Regions from separate parts of the Trichococcus sp. genome, predicted to be linked through region 2. Evidence: riboswitches for the same ligand, from Rfam matches in the RefSeq annotation. Region 2 holds a riboswitch; each other region holds the start of a gene.
What was found. A riboswitch is a leader RNA that binds a small molecule or an ion and turns the genes downstream of it on or off. The one in region 2 is predicted to bind lysine.

Region 1 (2,267 bases), on a different contig from region 2:
GTCCAGCCGGCAGTCTGGCCGCCGATGATGTCCGTTTCATAGGTGTCCCCGATGAAAAGCAGTTGATCAGGGCTGGCCTTCAAAGCCGCTTGCACATGTGCGAATGCGTCGACGTGGGGTTTGGGGAAACCGATTTTCTCGGAAATGAAGATGCGTGCTGGCGGTACCCATCGCTCCAGACCCAAGGCATTGAATTTTTTCATTTGGTGGTTTTCGGGACCGTTTGTGAAGACTGCGATCGGAATGTTCCGGCTTTTCAACTCATTCAATAGCTGCCTGATGCCTGGGCTCAAAATGATTTCTCCTTGCCTTTTTTGGTAGGTTTCCTGGAAGTCCAGTGCCTCTTCTTCGGTCAGCGTAAGTCCCAAGTCGGCGAATGTATGCTGTATGCGCATGATGTGGGACTCGGCCAACGTCAGATCCCCGCTTGAGAACAGCTCGAAAGCGGCATCGCAATGATTACGGAAAAGGGCAAAGGTGGCTTCGTCACTGTGGCTGTTCGCCAAGCGATAATGTTCCAGCACTTTGAAAAAGGGACTGGCGGTGTCGTATAAAGTATCATCCAAGTCGAATAAAATAGTAGTAGGCATTGTTGCGGTAATTCCTCCCTTTTGTACATGAAGTCAGTATAGCATCCAAAACCGGTTTTTTGGAATGGGAAATAAAGTGTGGCCAGACTGTGTGCCCGCCGGCGAGTGCGGCCGTCGGATAGCGGGGCGAAGCGCTTTTTGTTGCAAATTAAAATCGCGTACAGTATAATAGCATACATTAATGTCATACGATCATACAATAATGGAAGAGGCTGCGAACATCAAGAGTAAAATGCCCGTTTGAAAGGGGTGTTCGCCGAAATACAGCACTTGCTGTGTTGGGGCCAGGGTTAAGAATCCTGGCACTGTCAGAACGATTTGCCCAAAATCGTTTGTGGAGTACTTTCGATATTGCGGGCAGAAGGAAGCTGGATTATAGGGCCTTTTGCTTTATAGTCTATTTTTTTGCACAAAAACGGACGGAATCAGCATTGTTATGACGCTCTATGGGTCGAAAGGTGGAAAAAAGCAACCGGATAAGAAGGGCTAGTTTTTATTATTTTTGAGCAGTAAAAAGGACTATATACATTAGGAGGAAACAGAGATGAAAGTAAAGACATGGAAAAAGACAATGGCAGCTTTGATGGGATTGTTCATTTTGGCTGGTTGCGGAAACGGAGCCACTGAGGATTCATCCGCAGCAAACGGTTCGGCGGATTCGGATACATTCGTGGTCGGAATGGAAGCGGGATATCCTCCTTTTAACTGGACCCAGAATGATGACAGCAACGGCGCGGTGAAAATCGACGGCGCTGACGGTTACGCAAACGGTTATGATGTTCAAATGGCTCAAAAAGTGGCGGATGGCTTAGGCAAGGAACTGGTCATCGTCAAAACAGAATGGGATGGTTTGGTGCCGGCGTTGGTTTCATCCAAAATCGATGCGATTGTTGCAGGTATGTCGCCGACAGATGAACGCAAAGAAGCGATCGATTTCTCGGATTCCTACTATACAACTGAATTGGTGATGGTTGTCAAAGCTGATGGTGCTTATGCGGATGCGAAAGCTTTGGCCGACTTCGCGGATGCGAAAGTAACTGCACAGTTGAATACGTTGCACTATGATGTGATCGATCAGATTGCAGGCGTGCAAAAGCAACCGGCAATGGACAGTTTCACATCCATGCGCGTAGCTTTGGAATCGGGCACAATCGATGCCTACGTTTCGGAACGTCCGGAAGCGATCAGCGCTTCAGCAGCCAATTCCGCATTCAAAATGATCGAATTGGATGAAGCGGATACGTTCGAATTGTCCGCGGCTGATTCAGAAATCGCAATCGGTTTGATCAAAGAAAGCGAATTGAAAGACCAGATCAATGAAATCCTGAGCGGCATCACCGAAGAAGAACGCATCCAAATGATGGATGAAGCAATCCAAAACCAGCCATCAGCTGAATAATCAAGGCGGACGGAACATCAAAAAGGGGCATACATTAAATGGAGTTTAGTTGGGTTATCCGCATCATCGAGGAAAACTGGAGACAGTTTCTATCAGGTGCGTGGACAACGTTATATATAGCTTTAATCGGAACCATCATCGGACTAGGGATCGGTCTGATGATCGGCGTCATCCGTACGATCCCGGTTGCTGAATCGGGATGGAAAAAACACGTGTACAACGTGGTGAATTTTTTGCTGTCGTGCTACATCGAAATTTTCCGGGGCACGCCGATGATC
Region 2 (2,267 bases):
GGCTTCGACTTCCTCCTGCGCATAGGTTGCGCCGGTCGGGTTGCTTGGGTAGTTGAGCACGATCATTTTCGTCTCCGGATTGGCGTCCAGGGTAGCTTTCAGATCCGCTGGCGTAATCAGAAAGCCGGTTCTGGAAGTGTCGATCATTACGTTCTCACCGCCTGCAAGGTGCGCCACGTATTCATATTGCGGGAAGGCCGGCGAAGGGATAATCACTTTGTCGCCCGGATTCATCAGCGCGAACATTGAGGCGGTGATCGCTTCCGTGGCGCCGACAGTCAGGATGATTTCACTTTCCGCTTCATACTGCAGCCCGTATTTCCGCTCCATGAACTTTGCGATTTCCTTGCGTGTTTCGAGGACACCGGCGGAAGGCGCATAATGCGTCTGGTTCTGATTCAGCGCCTCCACGGCCGCCGCTTTGATGAAAGCCGGCGTATCGAAATCCGGCTCCCCCATCGTGAAACGGATCAGATCCTTCACATCGCTGATGGCGGCGTCGAAGTTGCGGATGGGCGATCCTTTCAATTGTTTTACCAAACGGTTCGTTTCTCTGCTCATATATTGTCTCCTCCGGATGAACTATCCTTGATGATGTCGCGTGGGAAACCCACACTTTATGAAAGTAACATAACATGATTGTGGCCTCATTTCTATACAAAGATGGCTGCTCAGGGATAATAATTAGAAAATTGCTCATTTGATGAACATTTTCACATAAAAAAGGTCATTCATCCCGGCACTTTCCGACGCGGAGCGGTTGACAGTCCTGCCGGATAAGTGTACGATTAGAAAAATGAATGAATCACCAAGCAAAAAGAGGTCGCGACTGGTCAAGAGTACCGCAAGGGAAAGGGACGGTCGCCGAAGCATGAGAATGCTGGACCCAGGTTGAACAAATGTGGGGCTGTTCCATTGTCGTTGCCCGATGACAATGGATTGCGCTTTAGCTTGGTTGGGCGAATGCAGGTCTCCGTAGCCGTAAGCACTCGCTTACCGCTATTTTTTTGCATTTCCGCAACAAATGGCCGTCCGCCGCATAGGGCAAACGCAGGCCGGCGTGCTATAATGGGCATGTTGGAACAGAAAAAAATGATCGGGAGGAAACAGCAAAATGAGCGAACTATTATTGACAGATGCTTATGAAATCGCAGCCTACATCAAAGCTGCCGAAAAGCAAACACCCATAAAACTTTACATCAAAGGGGATTTTGAAAACCCAGCCTACGAGGGCTTGAAATTCTTCGGAAGCGGAGACAGCTATACAGTCTTCGGAGATGCTTCAGCAATCTATCCTTTCCTGGAAGCTAACAAAGATAAGATCAAAGATCAGGTCATGGAATATGACAGACGCAATTCCGCGATTCCTTTGTTGGATACGACTAAGGCCGATGCCCGCATCGAGCCAGGCTCCTTCATCCGTGATCACGTGACAATCGGCAAGAGCGCGGTCATCATGATGGGTGCAGTCATCAATATCGGCGCAGTCATTGGCGAAGGCACGATGATCGATATGGGTGCGGTCGTCGGCGCACGCGGCACAATCGGCAAAAATTGCCACATCGGTGCTGGCGCAGTGGTTGCAGGCGTACTCGAGCCACCTTCGAAATCACCAGTCATCATTGAAGACGGTGTTTTGGTCGGCGCGAACGCGGTCATCATCGAAGGTGTGCACATCGGCGAAGGTGCTGTTGTCGCAGCCGGCGCAATCGTATTGGAAGACGTACCGGCTAATGCGGTTGTAGCGGGATCCCCTGCTAAAATCGTGAAGATGAAGGACGAACAGACAAGCGAAAAAACCCAATTGTTGGCTGATTTAAGAGACTAATAACTACACGCGGAGGGACCAGGTGAAGAGCATGCAAATTGCAGAATTATACGAAACGGTGAAAAAGATCCGAAGGGAGCTCCACCAGATTCCGGAGATTGGCTTCGATCTGCCGTTGACTTCGGAATATGTCCGCCAGAAACTGGTGTCATTCGGTTATGAACCAATCAGCACCGCCGAAACCGGATGGGTAGCCTTGTTGAAGGGCAAGTCGCCGGAAGCGGTCGCTTTCCGTGCGGATATGGATGCGCTGGAGGTCACCGAGGAAACCGGAGTGGATTTCGCTTCGATTCACCCGGGCAAAATGCATGCATGCGGACATGACGGGCATATGGCCCTGTTGTTGGGTTTCGCGAAATACCTGAAGTCCCTGCCGATTTTGGAGAAGTCCGTCGTGCTGGTCTTCCAGCCGGCCGAAGAAGGTCCAGGCGGTGCGAAA
Region 3 (2,267 bases), on a different contig from region 2:
AAAACTTCTGCCTGACTGTTCTTTCAGATGGTTATTTCGATGACGTTTTTTTCCGGATCGAGGAACATGCTTTCATAGTAGCCATCTCCTGTAATGCGCGGCTGGCTTTTGCATGAGTACCCTGCTTTGATGAGTTTGTCAGTGAAATAATCGACATTCTGTTTGCTGCCGACCGAAATGGCAAGATGCGCCCATCCCAGCATATCGAGTGGATAGCGTTCATTGACATCCATCCTTTTCATGAGTTCCAAACGGGCTCCTTCACGGAAAGTAATAAAGTAAGATTGGAAGTCTTTTTCGGGATTACGGTATAATTTATTAGCCTTGCCGTCAAAAAAACGAACATAAAAATCGCGCATCAGCTCCAAATCGTCCACCCACACTGCAACATGTTCAATCTTCATCGCTATTCACGTCCTCTCATCATCGTCGCCGGTGCGCTGGAGATAATCTCTGCGCGGATGGCTTGCAAAAAAATCCGGGAATCCCTTTTTCGAATTGAAGTAAAAGCGTTTCCTCAATTTGATTTTATCACATCGTAGGCTCATATGCGTTCCCTAAGCATCCGCCTGCCCGGTCAGCTTCTGTGTCTTTTTTGCCATCTTTTTCATAGCATTTTCTCAGCATCCACTCAGAATATGATTGACAGACTGAGTTGTATTTGATAGTGTGGAATTAACAAAATACGATTCGATGTGATGAAGAGGTCGCGGTTAACAATCAGTAGGGGATTTCCTGAAAGGTGTTGCTGCCGAAATACTCTGTATTGGGGCCAAGGTTGAATAAATCTGGCACTGTCGGACAAAGCCGCCCAGCTTTGTTCGGTGAGCTTCTCACGTTGGGGCAAATTGGTGGAATTCACTATACGGATGCAACGCTTCAGCTTATGCAGCCTGTTTTGAACGACTATGAGACCATTTGCTCATAGTCGTTTTTTGTCTATTCATAAATAAAAAAACATAATTCAGGAGGAAAATAAGCATGGCTATTTTTGAAGGATCAGGCGTTGCGATCGTCACGCCGTTTAAAGATACGGAAAACCAAGAAATAAACTATGAGGTACTGGAAGAACTGATCGAGTTCCAGATTGCGAACGGCACCGATTCGATCATCATCGCAGGGACAACCGGTGAAGCTTCAACGCTGACGGATGAAGAGCAACTTCATCTCATTCGTTTCACTGTCGAAAAAGTGAACGGCCGCATCCCGGTCATCGGCGGTGCCGGAAGCAATGACACACGCCACGGAGTAGGATTGACGCGCGCTGTAGAGGTAACGGGTGTGGATGCGATTCTCAGCGTCACTCCGTATTACAACAAAACATCGCAAAAAGGTTTGATTGCACATTACAAAGCCATCGCCAACAGCGTGAAAGTTCCAATCGTCCTTTACAATGTGCCGGGCCGCACTGGCCAGAACATTACCCCGGAATCTTTGGTGGAACTGGCGAAAATCGACAACATCGTTTCCTTGAAGGACGCTACCGGAAACTTCAGCCAGGCTGTGGATAATTTGCGTCTTTTGGGCGATCGTCTGGATATCTACTCCGGGAATGACGACACCATCATCCCCTTGATGAGCTTGGGTGCGAAAGGTGTCATTTCTGTCTTGGCGAATATCGCACCGAAAGCAACAGCTGAAATGACGCATGCTTTTCTGGATGGCGACATCAAAAAGGCAGCCGCAATGCAAGCCGAGTACAAAGAATTGATTGACTGCCTGTTTGTTGAGCCGAATCCGATTCCCGTAAAAGCCGGAATGCAACTGTTGGGCTTCAACGTAGGACCGATGCGTCTGCCTTTGACGGGTGCCGATCAAGCAGTCATTGACCGTTTGGCCGCAGCAATGAAAAAAGTTGGGTTGATCTAAGAACAGAACCAAAAATCCCTCCGGATGCTTGATGCTTCGGAGGGATTTTTTATGTTATAGGAGTTCCTTGAATACCCGTAGTGCATTTTGATGGCAGACCTTTTCGATTTCGGTCGTCGTGAAGCCGCGCCGTTCCATCGTTTCGACAAGCAGCCCCATCGCAGAGGCATCCTTCAGTTGCATCGTCACATCGATGCCGTCGAAGTCCGAGCCCAACCCGACGATGTCCAGCCCTGCGACTTTGCGGATGTGCTCAATATGATCGACTACTGCTTCCGCGGTCCCTCTGGTCTTCAGCCGTTCTTGATCATCATCAAGGAAAGCGAGACAGTAGTTCATACCCACAAAGCCGCCCCGGTCGGCCAGCACCCGCAGCATCTCATCCGTCAAATTGCGCG

Region 1: linked by a shared signal. The riboswitch ahead of ACTCCX_RS02365 (ABC transporter substrate-binding protein/permease) and the one ahead of dapD (2,3,4,5-tetrahydropyridine-2,6-dicarboxylate N-acetyltransferase) in region 2 are both predicted to bind lysine.
Region 3: linked by a shared signal. The riboswitch ahead of dapA (4-hydroxy-tetrahydrodipicolinate synthase) and the one ahead of dapD (2,3,4,5-tetrahydropyridine-2,6-dicarboxylate N-acetyltransferase) in region 2 are both predicted to bind lysine.

What each region holds. Positions count from the first base shown of each region.
Region 1 is NZ_JBSQPW010000005.1:73,589-75,855, reverse strand. It holds gene ACTCCX_RS02370 (HAD family hydrolase) at 1-590, opposite strand, end outside; lysine riboswitch at 789-943, shown strand; partial or broken gene ACTCCX_RS02365 (ABC transporter substrate-binding protein/permease) at 1,174-2,267, shown strand, end outside.
Region 2 is NZ_JBSQPW010000024.1:13,025-15,291, forward strand. It holds gene ACTCCX_RS08055 (aminotransferase class I/II-fold pyridoxal phosphate-dependent enzyme) at 1-561, opposite strand, end outside; lysine riboswitch at 810-955, shown strand; gene dapD (2,3,4,5-tetrahydropyridine-2,6-dicarboxylate N-acetyltransferase) at 1,115-1,828, shown strand; gene ACTCCX_RS08065 (M20 metallopeptidase family protein) at 1,860-2,267, shown strand, end outside.
Region 3 is NZ_JBSQPW010000003.1:93,163-95,429, forward strand. It holds gene ACTCCX_RS01535 (VOC family protein) at 24-404, opposite strand; lysine riboswitch at 694-840, shown strand; gene dapA (4-hydroxy-tetrahydrodipicolinate synthase) at 982-1,869, shown strand; gene ACTCCX_RS01545 (dipeptidase) at 1,924-2,267, opposite strand, start outside.